DNA from 2 places in the Salinivibrio sp. AR647 genome. Region 2 is predicted to be linked to the other one. Evidence: riboswitches for the same ligand, from Rfam matches in the RefSeq annotation. Region 2 holds a riboswitch; the other holds the start of a gene.

Region 1 (9,958 bases), on a different contig from region 2:
GGTTTTTTAAAACGGCTCACGCTTCGCTTTTTCGCTTTTTCAACTAATCACACTCCCCTGTTCACCCCTGCAGACAACTACCCTGCTCACCAGCCATCTGAGTTGAACCAGCTCTTAGAGCACGCGGCAGAAGCGTGGGAACGAGTGGTGAATTGGCTACAGTATGCATTCCCACGCCGGAGCGTGGGAACGAGTGGTGCATTAGCTACGGTATGCATTCCCTCGCAGGAGCGTGGGAACGAGTGGTGAATTGGCTACAGTATGCATTCCCACGCCGGAGCGTGGGAACGAGTGGTGCATTAGCTACGGTATGCATTCCCTCGCAGGAGCGTGGGAACGAGTGGTACACCGGCTACAGTATGCATTCCCACGCCGGCGCGTGGGAACGCGTTAAAGCCTTAACCCCTCAACTGCGAAAACTTGATGATCTCGTGGGACTGTTCAAGGGTTTGCGCGAGGTGTTGGATATGGGCGGGGGTGATTTCACAGCAGCCGCCGACCACCAGGGCGCCGTCGGCAATCCATTGTTGTACACGTTCGGTGTGGACTAAGGGTGAAAGATCTTCACGCGCTTCTAGGGCATCGGCTTTGCTGCCTTTGGCCATGTCTTCTACCGATTTAAAGGCGTTGGCATAGCCACCGACAATGTTAGCTTGGGTCGCCATTTGCGGCATGGCGGTGGTCAGCACGGCAGGATCGCAACAGTTTAGCATCACCGCGGTTGGGGCATACTCGGCCACGGCGTGCATCGCTTGTTCAAGTGACTCGCCCGAGCGCAAGGTGCCTGCTGCCTCTAACCGAAACGCGACGCCATAGGGTTTGCCTTGCTCTTGGGCCGCAGCACAGGCCGCGCGCGCTTCGAGGGTGTTGGTCATGGTTTCGATTAAAAACACATCTACATGAGGCTGCAAGCGGGCAATATGCAAAAACTCGGCTTTCATGTCATTAAAGCTGCGTTGCGGCTGGCCGAGGTAGCTGCCCACCAGCGGTGGCAAACAACCGGCAATATCGACATCGGCGCCTGTCTCATCCACGGCTTGCTGTAGCGCTTCGAAGGCTTTTTGATAAATGGTGTTGATTTTATCGCTCAACCCCGCTTTGGCCAGACGTGTGGGTGTCGCAGGATAGGTATTTAGGGTATGTGTTTTCGCGCCGGCACGGATAAAATCTTTGTGCACGTCTTTGACAATATTGGCATGTTTTAACATCACCGCGACCGACCAAAGCTTAGAGCTCACATCGGGGCCACGTTGATAAATTTCTTGCCCTAGGCCACCATCGAGTAGTGCAATCGACGTCATGGTTACTTCAGCCTCCTTCGGCCATCTTTCCTTGGTTTGACTTGAGATTACCATGAGCTCGTCGATTTAACACCCCGTTGTTACGCCACCTCTTCACTCCCTTCTATTGCGAGATGTTCAAGCTTATCGATCACCGTCATGCTGGCGTTTTCCATCTCTTTTAATGCGGTGACCATTTGATCCGGTTGTTGAGCATGAAACGCCGCCACCGCAGCCTTGGCATGGGTGTGCACTTGCTCGTGAGGCGCGGAAATGGCTTTAAACGTTTGCAACTGCCCAAAATATTGCTGCCCTTCACCATGGTTATACCACTGGCCGAGTCGGCATTGGGTGTGATCGGTGACATCGTCCGCCATCATGCTGTCTTCGCCCAATACCACGCGGTATATCGCAAATTTAAAGCTGATATGGTCAAGTTTTGCCAGTTCACAAAAGGCGCGCAGTGCAGAGGCTTTAATGGTGGTGCGGCTGTGCTGTGCTTGCTCACTTTGGGTGGCCATGGCATCGGCAACCTGTTGGCCTTGTTCGCTGTATTGAATGGCTTCAGTGGCAAGGGTATCGGTGAGCGTGCACGCATGGCTGCTGCCCGCACGAATTTTTTCCACCAGCTGGGTAATATCTTGGGTGGCAGTGGACGTGCGCTCGGCAAGGTTGCGTACTTCATCGGCAACCACCGCAAACCCTCGGCCCTGCTCACCGGCGCGTGCCGCTTCAATGGCTGCGTTTAACGCCAGCAGGTTGGTTTGATCGGCGACATCACGAATCAAATTGACAATGCCACTCACCTCTTGGGCGTGTTGATCGAGCGAGCGAATCGCTTCCGACGATTGCTGACATTGCGAAGATAACGACTGTACATGACGCGCAAGGTCATTGACTTGCTCGGCGCATGATGCCGCTTGATGGCTCACTTCGGTCACACGCTCTTTTTCACCGTTAATGGTGTCCGCCAAGGTGGCCAGAGAGGATTGGGTGGCGTTGATCGAATCACCAAAGTGGCATAAGTTGGCGTCGATCGCTTTGCCGGTTTGGCGTTTTTTCGCGACGGTATCCAGCTCTGCCTGCAATGCGCCTTTCTCTGCATTCAGCGCGTCGATGGTATGATTAATTTGCTCAATTTTTTGCTGCAGAGCAACCTGCATTTGCTGCTCTTGTTCAAGTTGACGCCGAGATATAAACACGCTGACTCCTAATGATGTAATTAAGCTTTTTATAATATTTTAACGCTTTAAATTGGCTTTGTAGGATTATCCAAGCAAAGTGTGATCGCATTGACGCCAAGCGCCTGATTTACACTGTAAACCTGACGCAAATCACTTCATACTGCGATCACTGAAGTGAATGAGCGAAAATTTATGACCTTTTGGTTGCTTTTTAAACGTTGGATTATCAGTCGCTTCGCCCATTTGAACGGGCGTATGCTCGGCTTGGTGGTACTCGCCTATGGCGTGATTGGCTGGCTACTTTTATATGGGGCGGGCGAGACCGCGATGACCCAGTCGCTGAGCCGCTATGTGTATTACTTGATTGTGACGGCCTCGACCGTTGGCTACGGCGATTATTCCCCCGTTACTGAGTGGGGGCAATGGATCACGTCTTTTTGGATTATTCCCGGCGGCTTAGGGTTGTTTGCGGTGGTGATTGGGCATGTCACCGGATCACTGGTGGATTATTGGCGACGCGGGTTACAAGGAAAACGGAGTATTAGTGTGAAAAATCATCTTCTTATCTTAGGCTGGAACGGACAACGTACGATACAGCTAATTCGTTTATTGCAAAGCGGAGTACACGGTGAGCGCCCGATTGTGCTTTGTGCACGCGCAGAAATCGAAAACCCACTGCCTGGTGAGGTGGAATTTGTGCGCGTGGCAAGTTTTACCGATGCTGAAGGCATTGCCCGCGCCAAGGTCGAGCATGCCTCGAGTATTATTATTGATAACCCAGAAGATGATATTACTTTGTCAGCGGCTCTGTTCTGCGCACATAAAAATCCGTCAGCGCATTTATTGGCTTATTTTCAAGATGATGCGATAAGCCAAATCCTCAAACAGCACTACCCGCATGCGGAATGTGTGCCGTCGGTGTCGGTCGAAATGCTAGCAAAAGCGGCGGTGGATCCCGGTTCAAGTCAGTTGCATCATGAGCTTTTGAGCACGTCACAAGGGATGACGCAATACTGTGCTCGTTATCCGAGTAACGCAACAGAAATCGATACCGGCGATCTCTTTGGTCAGCTCAAGCAAGAATATGACGCCACCTTAATTGGGATCGACCAAGGCCAAGGTATTATCTTAAACCCGCCAATGGGGACAAAAGTATTGCCGGGCGACCGTCTTTTTTATATCGCCGCCCAGCGCTTGCCGCATTGGTCCGCCGCGTAAGCACGCTATTTAATCAAAGTGCATTATTCAACGAGAGCATGCGATTCAACCAACGCATGCTTGGATAAATAAACACTCTCATCAGCGGGGTAGGCGAAAAAATGATGTACCGGCCCTGCCCCTCTTCCAACGGTTAACTGTTGGCTATGCGCTAAGGCGTCAGTGAGATAACGCTTAGCCGCTCGCCCGGCGTCAATGGGTGTCAGTCCCTGCGCATAAAACGAGGCAATCGCCGCGGACAGTGAACAGCCTGTGCCATGGGTGTTAGGCGTTTCAATGCGGCGTGCACTCAGGGTTTGACACGTATCTCGGCTAATCCACACATCCAGACTCTCTGGCGCATGATGCAAATGCCCACCTTTTAGCATCACATACGGACATCCGAGCTTGCGCAGTGCCGGCACTAAGGCGTACATCTCCTCGGTGGTTGTCGGAACAGGACGCCCGGTTAAACGCGCGGCTTCTGGCAAGTTGGGGGTTAAAATGGTCGCGCGCGGGATCAACGTATTGATCAGTGCATCCATGGCGTCATCATCTAATAACGGATCGCCGCTGGTGGCGATCATGACCGGATCGAGCACGACCGGTAAGTGCGGGGAGCGCGCGAGCACAGCGGCTACTTCGCGAATAATCGCTTGGTTGGCGAGCATGCCGATTTTCACGGCACGTACCGGCATGTCGTATAACACAGCGTTCAGTTGCGCGCGAACAAACGCTGGGTCGACCGGCGAGACGGCCTCAACGCCACAGGTATTTTGTGCAGTTAAGGCGGTGATCGCCGAGCAGGCATAGCCGCCCGTGGCTGAAATCGCTTTAATATCGGCTTGAATACCAGCCCCCCCACCGCTGTCTGAGCCGGCGATGGTGAGAATAACAGGTGGTGATTGGTTCATATTGGCCCCTTAATCATGAGGGGCGGAAGGAGACAAAACCACGCACGATGGCGCGACCTTGTGTGCTGAGCACGTCAGTTCCCTCCGCCAGTGCTAACTGGATCAGGTTCTACGGGTCCTGCTTTCGCAGTCTCAGCAATTGCTTGCTCCCCGACTAACACGGTCAGAATATAAACCTTAGTGATAAAGCGCAAGTATGAGGGTGCTAATTGCGCGTTTAGGCTATCTCATTATTATTGCTGGTTGCATTGCTATTAATGGTTGCATTGCTATTGATCGTCGCATTGCTATTGATCGTCGCGTTGTTATTAATGGTCGCGTTGCCTTGGTTGGCGGTTTTAAGCAGTTGTTCAAATCCCTCTTGGATTAGGGGCCGTGCGTATAAAAAGCCCTGCACTTGGTCGCAGCCAATGGTTTGTAGCACATACTGCTGGTCCTCTTTTTCGACGCCCTCGGCGACCACACCATGACCAAAGCCATGGGCCAAATCAATCACGCTACCCACCAAATGCTTATCACTGGCGTTGGTAGCCAAGTCTTGGATAAAGCTGCGATCAAGTTTGACCCAATCGACCGGTAACTGTTTAAGGTAACTGAGCGAGCTGTAGCCGGTGCCAAAGTCATCGAGGGCAATATGCATGCCTGCATCTCGCAATTGTTGTAGCTCTTTCAGTGCCACCGACATGTGCTGGATCAGTGCTGATTCTGTCACCTCTAATTGAATCAGATGCAAAGGGACATCAACTGCCTGGCACCGAGCTAAGACGCTGTCAGCAAAGCCGGGGCGAAACTGCTGGGCAGAAACATTGACTGACAGGTGAAAGCTATCGTTGATCAGTTTATTTTTTCGCCAACATTCAACCGCGGCTAAGGCCATCACCAGTACGTGGTCGCCCAGTTGGATCATGTCTGCGCTGCGTTCGGCGATGGGGATAAATTCCGCCGGACTGATGGCCCCAAGGGTCGGATGCTGCCAACGCAACAGCGCTTCCGCGCCTATCATCAAACCGCCGTCTAATCGCCATTTGGGTTGATACACCAGTGATAATTGTCCGCTTTGCAGTGCTGGCCCTAATTCGGTGCGAATCAAATGCGCGCGCTGAGCTTGGCTGTCAAGCTCAGGCTGATATTCGCCGATAAGTTGGTCATCCGTCGGAATCGCTAAAATGGCTTGACGAAACAGTTGCGCCACATCTTGTGTCTCAAGCTCCGTGCGGCTGATACCAATGTGGCAACGTAAAAACATTAAACGCCCATCGAGCGTGTGATGTCCGCTGATCAACCGATTGATGCGCGCGGCTTTTTCTACGGCATGGTTATCGTGTTCTTCAATCAGCATCACCAGTCGTGTGCTATCCCAAACGCCAATGCGATGTGGGCGCGCCACTGTACTATTGGCTAGCAGATTGGCCACTTGTTTGTATAGTGCCTCTGTCATTAAATGACCTTGGTGTTTGGTCACCGCTTCCATGCCATCTAAGGCAATCATCATCACAGTCACCGGCCCTTTGCTCAGCTGGCGCTCAGCGGCATCTAATAATGCGCGACGATTTGGTAGCCCGGTTAACGGATGGGTCAAAGAAAGCGCGCGTAAAGCCGCCGTTTGTTTGTTAACCAGCATTTGCAGCCGTGCCGCTTGATCGCGCTCTTTACGGGTTTTCAATTGCAGATACAAAAGGTTTTGAATCCGTTGCAACACCTCATCGTGATCAAAGGGTTTGCTGATGTAATCAATCGCGCCACGGCATAACGCTTGGTTACGCAAATTCAGGTCATTATCTGCGGTGAGTACCATCACGGGCGGGCAATGCTCATCTAAAGCGTCATTAAGATCATCCAGCACCAGTAAGCCAGAGCGCTGCGGCATCCGCATATCGAGTAAAATCAGGTCGGGAACGGGGGAGAGAGCATCGGTAACAAGGCGAGGATCGGTGAGCCCATTCAGCTGTTGATAACCGGCTTGCTTGAGCATGGTAGACAGTAAGTGAATGTTTTCCGGTCGATCATCAATGATCAGTATATGTGCTTGTGACGGATCCTTTGTCATAGCCTCTCCTCTAATAATAATTGTATGGCCTCAGCCAAGTCCGCTGACGAGAGCGGCAGCGATAAACGTCGTAATGTCGGTTTGTTATGTGGTTCGTCGCATGGGTTGTCAGTCAGAACAATGAGTGGGTTGTCGCCAAATTGTGCTTGTATTTGTTCGGGCGTTGCCGCAACGCTATCAGCCGCCATAATGACTAACGATGGCGGAGACGCGAGCGCAACAGCCTCAGCCAGTGACAACCCATGCGCATGATAGAGTGTCAACATTGGCCAATCTTCAAAGCAATCGGTCATCAGGCGCTGGCGGGCACTGTTATTATCAATATAGAGCACGCGATGCGGCTGGCTCACGCGGAGACACGTACAACCTTGATCGTCAGGTCGCGTCGACGCTCGGTAAGGGAACGTTACTGCAAAACAACTGCCCTTGCCTGGCTGGCTTTTTACTGACATCTCGCCTTGCATTTGCACAACCAATTGATGGCTCACCGCTAACCCCACACCTGCCCCTTCAATCTGTGATTGTTCGGCGGCCAAGCGGTTAAAAGGCTCAAAAAGATGGTTTAACCGATTTTCAGCAATACCGATCCCGGTATCTGATACAGAGATCGTCAAGGTTGACGATGGATGACTGGCTTCAACCCATACTCGCCCCTGAGGATGGTTATATTTAATCGCGTTGCTGAGTAAATTGATCAACACTTGTTTGAAACGGGTTGGATCCACATACAGATCGCCACTCAGATCCGCCGGTAGGCACTCATCTAACTCAACGTGCTGTTGCTGTGCGAGCGGGAGTAGTGTTCGAACGGCATCACTGACAAGGGCGCGAACCGGATACCAGGTGACATTGACCACCGTTTTTCCTGCCTCAAGTTTGGCAAGATCCAGCACATCATTAATTAAGGTGAGTAAGTGGCGACCACTTTGGTGAATTTGATCGACATATTGCCGTTGCGTCTCCGTCAAGCGAGGAGAAGAGGATCGTTGTAGTAGTTGCGCATAACCGAGCACACTGTTTAAAGGCGTGCGCAGCTCATGACTCATGGCAGAGAGAAAATCACTTTTGGCTTGATTGGCGCGTTCTGCCTCGTGCTTCGCTTGCAGCAATGGTGTGGCATCATAGCCAACAGTCACGATGGCGTAAGGCTCTCCCTCTACGTGGCGAATAAGCGTTTTAGCGAGCTTAAAAGTCCGACCATCTCTTAATGTCACATCGACATGAACGGGTTCACCATCGAGCGTCAGTTGGTGATCAAGCGCATTGAGGGTTTCGTGCATTCCCTCAGGCAAGGCACCATGAATTGCTTCAGCAAGCTGTTCAACATGCTCGACATTTAATGCTTGTAGGCAGGCGTAATTTGCAAGCGAATATCGTCCGCCCAGCTCTCGGACAAAAACAGGATTGGCGATCGCATTAATAATGGTTTTGAGTTGATTGCGTTCGTGTTTAATACGCGTCTGAGCCTGAGTCAGCGCGCGCATATCAGACATAATGCCAATAAACTCTCGCCGGTCTTCAACCCACACTTCACTGACCGCAAGATGAATGGGGACCACATGCCCCGCTTGATGCCGTGCCTCAACCCGCCGGCCGGTACCGATAATGGCTGCCTGGCCTGTTGTTATATATTGCCGTAAATAATGGTCATGCTTCCCTTGGTGCTCCGACGGCATTAAACAATCAACATTCTTTCCGATTAGCTGTTGCGGGTGATAACCCAATAATCGGTGGGTGAACGGGTTCGCATCTAAAATAATGCCGCGTTCATCAATCACCAAGATCGCGGCTGCCGCGCTGTTGACTAACGCTTGATAATGGGCTTGAGTCCCGCGTGTTCGGTTTGTGGTGATTGGTTCGCTGTCCATGCTCCCTGCCTTTGACCTATAAAAAACGCCCCATTGTGGGGCGTGTGACGGTCCGGCATGCATTGCCTATCCGTCGCTATCTTTTATAGTTTTTGACTAGCGCATCGACCTTTTTCAGGAACTGCTCTTTAAGGTTCTCATGCTCGTAGTCGAGATGATACGTATTGTGAAACCCCACACGTAACTGTACCCCATTTCCTGCTAAATAAATGGTATAGCCGTCATAATCTGAGAAAGCGTCAATGCCATCTAAGCGGTGTCCATCTTCTATTTTCTCACCAAACTCCGTGACTATCTCAAACGCGCGAAGCAGATGGGTCGGATCGAGTTCGTTTTTCACGCTTCCCTCCTGGCTATATTATCGAAATTGTGCGCCCCCTTTAGGTCGCATTGCACGACCACGCAGTGAGCCTGCTAATACCGGTGGGGCGGTGACACCCTGTCCCGGTACACCCAAACGATTGGGCCTTGCAATGATATTGGGCAAACTGGCCAATGTATCAAGGGTAGTGTCCGGACAGGCCTTTTGGATCCCTGTACCGTAATTATAGCCATAGTTAACACAAATCACTGGCGAGCCAGCGGCGCGAGCCGCATGCACATCGCTGACCGAATCCCCCACCACCAGCAGTTCCAAGGGTGAAACGCCAAGTATGGCGGCCGCTTCGTAAATACCGTCCGGATCCGGCTTGCCAACAGACATTGCATCGGCACCCAATATCCGGGTGAAAAAATGCCCAACGCCAAGTGCTCGCAGTAAGCTGTTAGCATGCGCCGTTTGCATATCTGTGGTGCACACCATCGGGATGTGGCGCTGCGATAAGGTTTCAAGGCACGCAAGCACGCCCGGGTACAGTCGAGTTTTTGGCGGTTTACTGCCTAGGTATGAGGACAAAAAGAGCGCGCGCGCTTGGTTTAGCACGCGGGTCGATACGCGCCCGTCGATGTGTCGAGTTAACACGCGGTGGATCAATAAATCCGCCCCATCACCAATCCAATCTTTTATTGCATGAGGATCTTCATCAGGCAAGCTTAAGCCACGTAACATACCGCTAACCGCCTCATACAGATCGTCAAAAGGGTCTGCGAGTGTGCCGTCTAAGTCAAAGCATACCGCAGAGACGCTCTCTAACTTAACCATAAAAACCCCTTTTTATTCATAATTTTAATAAAATTAAAAAAGATAGAACTGGTTCATAAATCGAATCCAATGACGTTTCAACGTTAGCAGAGAAGCTAGCGTCGTCCTATCAAAATACGACGGATAATATTTGGGATCATGGAAAAGAAAATGGATAAATGACCGGTAAAGTACAAACTTCAGTGTTGAATCAAGCCACTAACATCGTGGTGATCAAAGTCACACTTTTAGATCTTGATTGGCGATGATACCGACGTTAAACCTGTATAAAAAACCGTCATATTTTTGACTTTTTATTTAAGGGTGTGGTGTATTATTACCTGATGG
Region 2 (9,958 bases):
AATGACTTTGCTGACCTAACTGCTCAGGGGTCGCGGTGAGTAACAACACCCCAGGGGTATGCTCAGCAATGCTTTCGATAATCTGATATTCACGGCTCGGTGTCGTTGGCGTCCAGGTTAAATGGTGTGCTTCGTCCACCACTAATAAGTCCCAATGGGTGTCACAGACTTGCTCGACGCGACGCCGGTTTTTGCGTAAAAACTCCAGTGAACATAACACCAGTTGCTGAGTATCAAATGGGTTGGGTGAGTCAGCAAAGGCCTCGACACAGCGCTCTTCGTCAAAAATAGAGAAGTGCAGGTTAAAGCGGCGCATCATCTCGACCAACCACTGATGCTGCAAGGTTTCTGGAACCACGATCAGTACCCGCTCGGCTTGGCCTGCAAGCACTTGCTGGTGAATGATCATGCCCGCCTCAATGGTTTTCCCTAAGCCGACTTCATCCGCGAGCAAAACCCGCGGTGCGTGACGACGACCCACCTCATGGGCAATGTAAAGTTGGTGAGGAATTAATCCAGCACGCATCCCCGTCAACCCCCGTAGAGGGCTACGCAACTGCTGATGCTGATTGGTTAACGCCCGATAACGCAACGCAAAACGTTCCATTCGGTCAAGTTGACCGGCAAAGAGTTTGTCTTGCGGCTTGTTAAAGCGGATCTGATGGCTGAGTAAGATTTCGCGCAGCGGGACTTCGTCTTCCTCGGTGTCTTCGCGATAGCCGTAATAGGTCAACACCCCGTCGTTTTCTTCAACGCGCGAGACGGTCATGGTCCAGCCCTCGTGACTTTCTACCTCATCGCCGGGGTTGAACATCACCCGAGTCACGGGCGCATCATGGCTGGCGTACAGCCGTGTTTCATCACTAGCAGGAAACATTAGGGTCACGGTACGGCCATCAACGGACACCACAGTGCCCAGTCCAAGATCATGCTCCGTATCACTGATCCAACGTTGTCCAAGCGCAAATGACATAAGGGAAAACCTCTGAATTAACTCGATTGTCGAAAGACTCGGTGCCGCGCAAACGCAACCCGATTAAATAGTGTGTTATTCAGTGTGGCACTGAAAAAATTGGTCGCCAATAGTACTCGAACTTGTGAGGAGGGTCACGATGAAACTCCATCAATCGCGGCAAAGATCGTCTTGACATACAAACGTCATCAACGCGCGGCAAAGATGAAAACGTGAACTGGCACAATCAAACAAGTTGGGCGATGCGCAACGGCCAGGTCTATGCTTACTTTAAGCGCTGTCATCGACAGTGAATTGCCGACACAGGAGGTGCCTATGGGCGACGCCGACCGGAAGCTGTTTGTATTAGACACTAACATTCTCCTCCACGAACCTTTCGCCATCTATTCCTTCCAAGAACACGATGTCGTGATTCCTATGACCGTCCTCGAAGAGCTTGACCGTATTAAAGATAGCAAGCGTGATGTCTCTCGGGATGCCCGTGTGGCGATTCGTGCCTTGGAAGATATCTTTAAAGAAGCCACACCCGATGAAATTGGCGAGGGTATTGTGGTCGGTAAAGGTGATGCGACGGGTACCGTCTCCATTCTGGCTGATTTTGAGATTAAAGAAACGGTCCATGCCTTTGCCGATAAAGCGGGCGATAATCGCATTTTAAATGCGGTGTTATACCTTCAAACCAAACGCTCACCGCGCAAAGTCGTGCTGGTGACCAAAGATATCAATATGCGCCTGCGCGCCAAAGGGGCGGGGGTGATGTATGTCGAGGATTACCGTACCGACCAACTGATTGATGATGTTCGGTTGCTCACCAAAGGCTTCCATCAATGTGCGGGCAGTTTTTGGGATAAAGTGGGGCAATGCGACAGCAAGGCCTATGGCTCCGAAACACGCCACACATTACCGGCTGAGCTATTAGAAACGCCTTTTGTGAACCAGTACTTATTGGATGAAAGTGACGACTTCGCCGCACGAGTGCAAGCCATTGATGGTGATAAAGCGATCATCAAAGATCTCAGTCGAGAGCGATTAATGCACCGTGCTGCTTGGGATGTTAAACCGAAAAATATCTATCAAGGCATGGCAATGGATGCGTTGCTTGATCCCACGATTGATTTAACCATTCTGACAGGGCCTGCAGGCTGTGGGAAAACGATTTTAGCCATGGCTGCGGCATTAGAGTTAGTGGTAGAAAAGGGCATGTACGATAAGATTATCGTAACCCGTAATACGCCAGATATTGGCGAGTCGATTGGTTTTCTCCCCGGGACAGAAGAAGAGAAAATGCTGCCATGGCTCGGCGCAGTGACCGATACCCTCGAAGCGTTACACATGAATGATGAATGCACCGACGGTTCGATGCGCTACATTATGGAAAAAGCGAATCTGCAGTTTAAATCGATTAACTTTATGCGCGGGCGCTCGATTCAAAACGCGTTTGTGATTTTGGATGAGTGCCAAAACCTGACCGCCTCTCAGCTTAAAACCATTATCACCCGTTGTGGGGAGGGGACTAAGTTAGTGTGCTCGGGGAACTTAGCGCAAATCGACTCTTCCTATTTGACACCTGTAACATCCGGACTGACTTACATTGTTGAGCGGTTTAAAAACTTTGAAGGCAGTGCGTGCGTGTACCTCAATGGTGTGGTGCGAAGCCGGCTGGCTGAGTTTGCCGAAGAGAACCTTTAACCATCAAGGTGGCGGCCTCTATGCCGCCACTGATAGGGTTATGCCGTGACACCGATATAATCACGCATGATGGCTGGCGGTGTCTTGAGCGTATCAACCGGATCGTGAAGCTGTATTCGGCCATTATCGAGATAGATAAATTGATTGGCGATCGCTTGTGCATCGTCTGGATGGTGGGTGACCATTACCACCGTCGTGCCTTGTTCTTGAGCGGTACGTTTGACCAAGGCTAACATGTCTTGTTTTAGCGCCGGATCAAGTGCCGAAAAGGGTTCATCGAGCAGTAATAAAGGCTGGTTGCGTGCGATGCTTCTCCCCAAGGCGATGCGTTGGCGTTGGCCGCCCGATAGTTGGCTGGGTAGACGAGATAAATAATCGGTCAACCCTACTGCGTGTGCAGCATGGCGCACGGCCTCTTGCTGTATGGCCGTGAGTTTAAGCGAGGGAGACAAGCCAATTGCCATGTTGTCGAATACTGACAAATGGGTAAATACGTTGTGCTCTTGAAACAAGATAGACAGTGGCCGCTGGTGGGCGGGCGTCGTGGTGACAGGCTTGCCATCAATAGTGATCTCGCCACTATCTGGCGCGATCAGCCCAGCAATCAGTGATAATAAGGTGCTTTTGCCTGCACCGCTGGGCCCGAGCACAGCCACAATCTCTCCAGGGGCTATTTGGGCATCAAAGATCATCCAATCTTGCTGGTAACGATAGTGGACATTGGAAAGCGTCAGCATGCGTGTCTCCATTGGATCAGACGAGTGATTAGGGCATAGCAACCCAAACTGGTAAGCAGTAATAGCATGGCAGCGGCAGCGCCTGCGTCCATTTGGTAGCTCCCCATCAAGCGAAACAAATAGAGCGGCAGGGTTTGAAAATTTTGGCTACCAAAAAGTGCGATCGCACTAAGATCGCCCATCGATAACACAAAACTTACCGCCACGCCGCGCGCGATCGGGGCGCGTAAACACTGCCATTCGATAAGACGTAGACGGTTGACACCTTTTAGCCCCAAGGTAGCGCAAAGATTGTGATAGGACTGGGCAAGTTGATAGGCGGGCGCGCTCAGTACTTTTATTAAATAGGGCAACGCCATCAGGGCGTTCACGGCCATCACCAACCACAGCGCCAAGCTGAATACATCGCTAAACTGGCGAAACAGTAAAAAAAGCCCGGTACTGAGGACAATACTGGGTACCACTAAAATCATCGCCCCTAACGTTTCAATGCCATTCGCTTGTTTCTTACGCCCGTTCAAGCGCCAATAACGACTGGCTAAGATGACAGAGGTGGCCAACACGAAGGCCAAGACGGTTGCTCCGGTAGCGATAAGCAGTGAATGCATGGTGGCTTGCCATAATGCCGTGTCGCTCAGCACAATTAACGCGCTAGGGTTAAGGCCACGCGCGATCACAACCCCGAGAGGTGGTAGAACCAACAATAAAGTCAGCGCAATCCAGAGACTGTCCCAACACTTCGCCGTGCGACTATCGAGTGCCGATGGAAGCGGTTGCACTTCGCTGGGGGTGTTGGCAATCGGCCGAGTCAGTGTTTGCACAATAAAAGCAAAGGTGCCGCACAAGAGCATTTGCCACAGCGCCAGAGCGGCACCGGTTTGTAAGTCAAAATCAAAATGAATGGCTTGATAGATAGCCAATTCAATGGTGGTCGCTTTGGGGCCACCGCCTAATGCCATCACGGTGGCGAAGCTGGTGAAACACAGCATGAATACCAGTCCGACGACATGGGGTAGACTTTGCCGCAGATAAGGCCATTCAAGGTGGCGAAAACGTTGCCAGCCTCTTAGACCAAGCTGGGTTGCCAGGCGCCTTTGATCCGCCGGGATCCCTTCCAAGGCCTGCACCATCAATTGGGCCGAAAAAGGCAGGTTAAAGAAAACATGCGCAAGCAAAATGCCGCTTAAGCCATAGAGAGAAAATGGCATCGCCGCATCAAAGTACGCGAAGGCTTGTGCAATCCAACCGCTACGGCCGTAGATGGCAACCAATCCAAACACGCCCACCAATACCGGCAGCACCAGGGTCATGGCAAACAGTTTGAGTAGCCAAGCTTTCCCTGGAAATTGTCGCCGAGCCAGCGCATGGGCCACAGGAATGGCGAGCCCAACGCTGAGCACCACAGATAAGGTAGCCTGCTTAAAGCTAAACAGCGTGACATGGCGCAGATAGGCATCTTGCCACAGGGCGGACAGCTTCAAGTCTTGACTGTGTAAGAACAGCGCCCAGAGTGCGCTGCCAATTAATAACACGACCAAGCTGGCCGCGAGACTGCCCGGCCAGGTTCGAGAAGGGTTAAGCATCGACGTTATTCAACCAAAGCGGTTTGCCAATCGCGCACCCATTGCTGACGGTTACCCATCACTTCATCGGGCTGGTACAACAGGCTCTCTTCTGGTTTGTTCAGCGTATAGAAGGCGTCAGGCAAGCTAACATCGGTGACCGGGTACATCCACTGCGTGGTTGGGATCACAGACTGTGCTGCGTCACTGAGCATAAATTGTAGAAACGCATCGGCGCGTTCTGGTTGGTCGGTATAAGCAGACTTCGCCGCCACTTCAATTTGCATATAGTGGCCTTCTTCAAACATGGCGGCGGCAAAGCGGTCATCATCGTCAGCGACCAGGTGATAGGCGGGCGAAGAGGTGTATGAAAGCACCATATCTGCCTCTTTGTTGAGGAACATGTTGTACGCTTCGGTCCAGCCTTTGGTCACGGTAATAGTGTTGTCGGCAAGGTCGCGCCATGCCTGCTGGCTTTGATCGCCGTATACTTTTTGGATCCACAGCATCAAGCCTTGGCCAACTGTTGACACACGTGGATCTTGGTAAATCACACTGATATCGTCACGCTCCTCAATCAAAGCCTTCAAGCTTTTGGGCGGGTCGAGCAAACGCGTGGTGTCATACACAAAGGCAAAGTAGCCGTAATCGTAGGGGATAAAGTAGGGATTATCCCAACCGCCGGGTACCTGTAGGCGCTCCGTATTCACCGCGTGCTCGGCGACAATGCCGCTACGCTCAGCTTCTTTCATCAAGTTAGTATCCATACCGAGTACAATATCAGCCTTGGTAGTATTGCCTTCGATACGTAAGCGATTAAGCAGAGCAGCACCGTCACTAAGAGACACAAACTCTAATTGGCAGTCACAGCGTTTTTCAAATTCGGCTTTGATTTTTGGCCCTGCGCCCCAATCGGCGATAAAAGAATCATAGGTATAGACCGTCAGAGGGTCGGCGGCACGGGCGCTGAGTGATAACAGCGATAAAGAAACCAGAGTGAGAACAGAGGTAATAACTTTCACAGCACGCTCCTAAGTTGGGCGTGGGTGTTGAGGCAAGTTGATGGCAACATCAAGTCTCAATCCCTACGCCAGTGTTAGCTGGATCAGGTTCGATGGGTTTAGCGCCGCGCGCAATCTCAGCCATGAGGCTCCCCAATGAGTACGGTGCTATTGTACTGATTGGCTTAGTGTTCACCAAGCCTTTTAGTCCGCGAGTTGGTTAAGCGTCCAGTCGTAGTCATAATCCAAGCGTGCATCCTTGGGAAGCTTGATGTCTCTATATTGATTGATATGGGTGATCACCCCTTGTTCACTGCCGCCAAAGTCAGTCTCAAACCACTCATAGATAGAAGAAAGCTGCCACTGATTACCCTGCTGAYTCACGCCTTTATCACTATTAATAAAGGTGTAGGCGGCTTGTTCTAATTGCGCATCCAAGGTGTCGGCTTGAAAGGCTTGCGGTTGCAGGTTAGGGCAGCCAAGGCTGGCACAATTGACCGCATAGTGGGTACGCGGATCTTGCCATAGCGGACGCAAAATACGGTGTTCGATTTCATTGAGCGTGAGGGCTTCGCCCGCCACCGTCACTACGTCATCATCCCACGGACCAAAGCTAAAGAGTCCGCCTAGCTTGGTGATCGAACCGATTGGATAGGCGTCCAAAATTAGCTTTACGGTGACTGAGTTGTAGAGATTAACCCAATACGCGTATTGTTCGTCTTTGCTCAGGGTACGCGGATCGCGCTTGGTAAGCATGCGAATGTAATGATCGAGGGTCGCTTTTTCGGCCTCGGTGACGGCTGCGTAGTTAAATAAGGTGTGCTGCCCCTGAGGCTGTAAATACTTATCGAGTAATACTTGCCAACTGTGATGCGTGAAGGTGGCTTGGCTGTCAGGATTATGTGCATCCCACATTGCCCAGTAGTCCGCTTTGGGCGCGGCTTGGCTGATGAGCGGAAACACTAGCCCGAACAGAAGTATCAAATGTTTTTGCATTGTCAGTCCTTAATGCGATCAAACCTTCTTTGAGACTAGACCAAGCGAGTCAGCGGTTGGTTTCATTGAGGATAGAAAAATGGGAAGGAACGCCAATAAATGCGGAATAATCAGCACTTATTGGCGAGAGATGAGTGGATGGTATTACACCAAAAAATCAGGTATTTGCTGCTCAAAGCGCGAAATTTCCGCTTCGTGCTGTAACGTCAGCCCGATACTATCCAAACCTTCGAGTAAGCAATGATGGCGAAAATCATCCATCTGGAAGCTAAAGCAGTGTTCACCGGCACGGATGGTTTGGGCGGGCAAATCTAGCGTTACCGTCGCACCTTCATTTTCGGCCACATACGTAAATAAAGCATCGATTTGGCCTTCTTCAAGGGTCACCGGCACCATTTGGTTATTAATGCAGTTGCCATAGAAAATATCGGCAAAACTGGGGGCGATAATCACTTTAAAACCGTAATCATCCAGCGCCCAAGGAGCATGTTCGCGTGACGAGCCACAGCCAAAGTTTTCGCGGGTGAGTAACACGCTCGCCCCTTGGTAGCGAGCTTGATTGAGCACAAAGTCAGGGTTCGGTTGCTTGCCCGCATCATCTAAAAAGCGCCAATCGTGAAACAGGTGCTGACCAAAGCCAGTACGGGTGACTTTTTGCAAAAACTGTTTGGGAATGATCGCATCGGTGTCGACGTTCGCCGCATCCAATGGAGCAACAATGCCGGTGTGAGTGTGTATGCCTGACATAAGGCCTCCTTATAATTGGTTAACGTCGACAAAATGACCGGCAATCGCCGCCGCCGCGGCCATCGCCGGGCTGACCAAGTGGGTACGTCCTTCACGGCCCTGGCGGCCTTCAAAGTTACGGTTGCTGGTGGACGCGCAGCGCTCTTTAGGGCCTAAGCGATCGTTATTCATCGCCAGACACATCGAGCAGCCAGGCAAGCGCCACTCAAAGCCCGCTTCGCGGAAAATCACATCCAGCCCTTCTTGCTCTGCTTGGGCACGCACTTGCTCGGAGCCTGGCACCACCATGGCATGGACGCTATCTGCGACGTGCCGACCTTTGGCGACCGCCGCGGCTGCGCGCATGTCCTCAATTCGAGAGTTGGTGCATGAGCCAATAAAGACTTTATCAATTTGGATATCTGTTATGGCTTGGCCTGCGGTTAGCCCCATATATTTCAGCGCGCGCTCCGCCGAGTGGCGCGCGATCGGATCTGCCATGTGCTCAGGGGCCGGCACGCTATCGTGCACACTAACCACTTGGCCGGGGTTGGTCCCCCAGGTGACCTGATGATGAATTTGACTGCCATCGAGTGTCACGACACGATCAAATTGCGCATCGGCATCCGAGTGCAAGGTTTGCCAAAAATCGACCGCTTGCTGCCATTGTTCACTTTTAGGAGCAAATTTCTTGTCTTTTAAATAGGCAAATGTGGTCTCATCGGGGGCGATCAGGCCAGCTTTTGCACCCAATTCGATCGCCATGTTGCAGACCGTCATTCGCCCTTCCATGGACAAGTCGGTAATGGCGTCACCGCAAAATTCCACCACGTGTCCGGTGCCGCCGGCATGACCGACTTGGCCGATAATCGCTAGGACAATGTCTTTGGCGGTGATCCCGGGGGCGGTTTTGCCCGTGACTTCAATTTTCATCGTGCGGGCGCGGGATTGCTTGAGTGTTTGGGTGGCCAGTACGTGTTCGACTTCGGAGGTACCAATACCAAAGGCCAGTGCACCAAAAGCACCGTGAGTTGCCGTATGAGAATCACCACAGACGATGGTATTGCCAGGCAAAGTAATCCCTAACTCGGGCCCCATCACATGGACAATGCCTTGGTAGGGGTGATTCAAGTCGTACAGGGTGACGCCAAATTCTTCGCAGTTTTTAGCCAAGGTTTCCATTTGGATGCGCGCCATTTCCCCTGACGCGTTAATGTCTTTGGTTTCGGTGGAGACATTGTGATCCATGGTGGCGAAGGTTTTGCTCACTTGGCGCACCGGACGGCCTTTCTCTCTCAGGCCGTCAAACGCTTGTGGCGAGGTCACCTCATGCACCAAGTGACGGTCGATATACAGCAGCGGCGCTTCGCCTGGTTGCTCAGTGACCACGTGAGACTGGTGAATTTTTTCGTACAAGGTCTTGGCGCCTTGCTGGGTGTTTGCATTCGACATAGCTCGTATCCTTACGGGTAATGATTATGCGCCTTGGCGGATATAGGCGGCGATACGATCGCCCATCTGCTCGGTGCTCAGTGCTGGATGATTACCGGCCAGATCGGCCGTCAGTTCACCGGCTGCCAGCGCTTGGCTCACTGCGTGTTCAATTGCACAGGCCGCGTTTTCTTCGCCCAACGAGTAACGCAGCATAAGTGCCGCCGATAAAATTTGCGCCACTGGATTAGCAATGTTTTGCCCGGCGATATCGGGCGCGGAGCCACCGGCGGGCTCATACAAGCCAAATTTACTCGCGTTCAAACTGGCTGAGGGCAGCATGCCCATGGAGCCTGTGATCATCGCGCACTCATCAGAGATGATGTCGCCGAAAATATTTGAACACAGCATCACATCAAATTGCGACGGGTCTTTAATCAGCTGCATGGTCGCGTTGTCGATATACATATGGCTTAAGCTGACATCCGGATAATCTTTTGCCACCGCTTCTACCACCTCGCGCCACAGCATTGAGCTTTGCAGTACATTGGCTTTGTCGATTGAGCACACTTGTTTGTTGCGAAGCTGGGCGGATTGAAAGGCGATGTGTGCGATGCGCTCAATTTCATAGCGATGATAGACTTCCGTATCAAACGCCTTTTCCTCGCGGCCTTCGCCTTCGCGCCCTTTGGGCTCACCAAAATAAATCCCGCCGGTCAGCTCTCGTACCACCACGATATTAAAACCTTGGTCGGCAATATCGGCGCGCAGCGGACAAAAGCTTTCGAGACCGGTATGGATTTGTGCCGGACGCAAATTACAAAACAGACCAAAGTGCTTGCG

Evidence for each region. A riboswitch is a leader RNA that binds a small molecule or an ion and turns the genes downstream of it on or off. The one in region 2 is predicted to bind thiamine pyrophosphate.
Region 1: another riboswitch for thiamine pyrophosphate. It lies ahead of thiD (bifunctional hydroxymethylpyrimidine kinase/phosphomethylpyrimidine kinase); the one in region 2 lies ahead of thiB (thiamine ABC transporter substrate binding subunit).

What each region holds. Positions count from the first base shown of each region.
Region 1 covers NZ_MUFE01000005.1:229,820-239,777, reverse strand. Annotated here, with positions in the region: gene BZG76_RS07845 (homocysteine S-methyltransferase family protein) at 399-1,301, opposite strand; gene BZG76_RS15625 (methyl-accepting chemotaxis protein) at 1,382-2,482, opposite strand; gene BZG76_RS07835 (ion channel) at 2,657-3,682, shown strand; gene thiD (bifunctional hydroxymethylpyrimidine kinase/phosphomethylpyrimidine kinase) at 3,706-4,575, opposite strand; TPP riboswitch at 4,638-4,738, opposite strand; gene BZG76_RS07825 (putative bifunctional diguanylate cyclase/phosphodiesterase) at 4,793-6,622, opposite strand; gene BZG76_RS07820 (sensor histidine kinase) at 6,619-8,490, opposite strand; gene BZG76_RS07815 (DUF3081 domain-containing protein) at 8,567-8,830, opposite strand; gene BZG76_RS07810 (HAD-IA family hydrolase) at 8,849-9,631, opposite strand.
Region 2 covers NZ_MUFE01000001.1:433,437-443,394, reverse strand. Annotated here, with positions in the region: gene rapA (RNA polymerase-associated protein RapA) at 1-973, opposite strand, end outside; gene BZG76_RS01990 (PhoH family protein) at 1,289-2,662, shown strand; gene thiQ (thiamine ABC transporter ATP-binding protein) at 2,701-3,399, opposite strand; gene thiP (thiamine/thiamine pyrophosphate ABC transporter permease) at 3,393-4,982, opposite strand; gene thiB (thiamine ABC transporter substrate binding subunit) at 4,988-5,974, opposite strand; TPP riboswitch at 6,027-6,128, opposite strand; gene BZG76_RS01970 (DUF547 domain-containing protein) at 6,167-6,958, opposite strand; gene leuD (3-isopropylmalate dehydratase small subunit) at 7,103-7,705, opposite strand; gene leuC (3-isopropylmalate dehydratase large subunit) at 7,715-9,136, opposite strand; gene leuB (3-isopropylmalate dehydrogenase) at 9,161-9,958, opposite strand, start outside.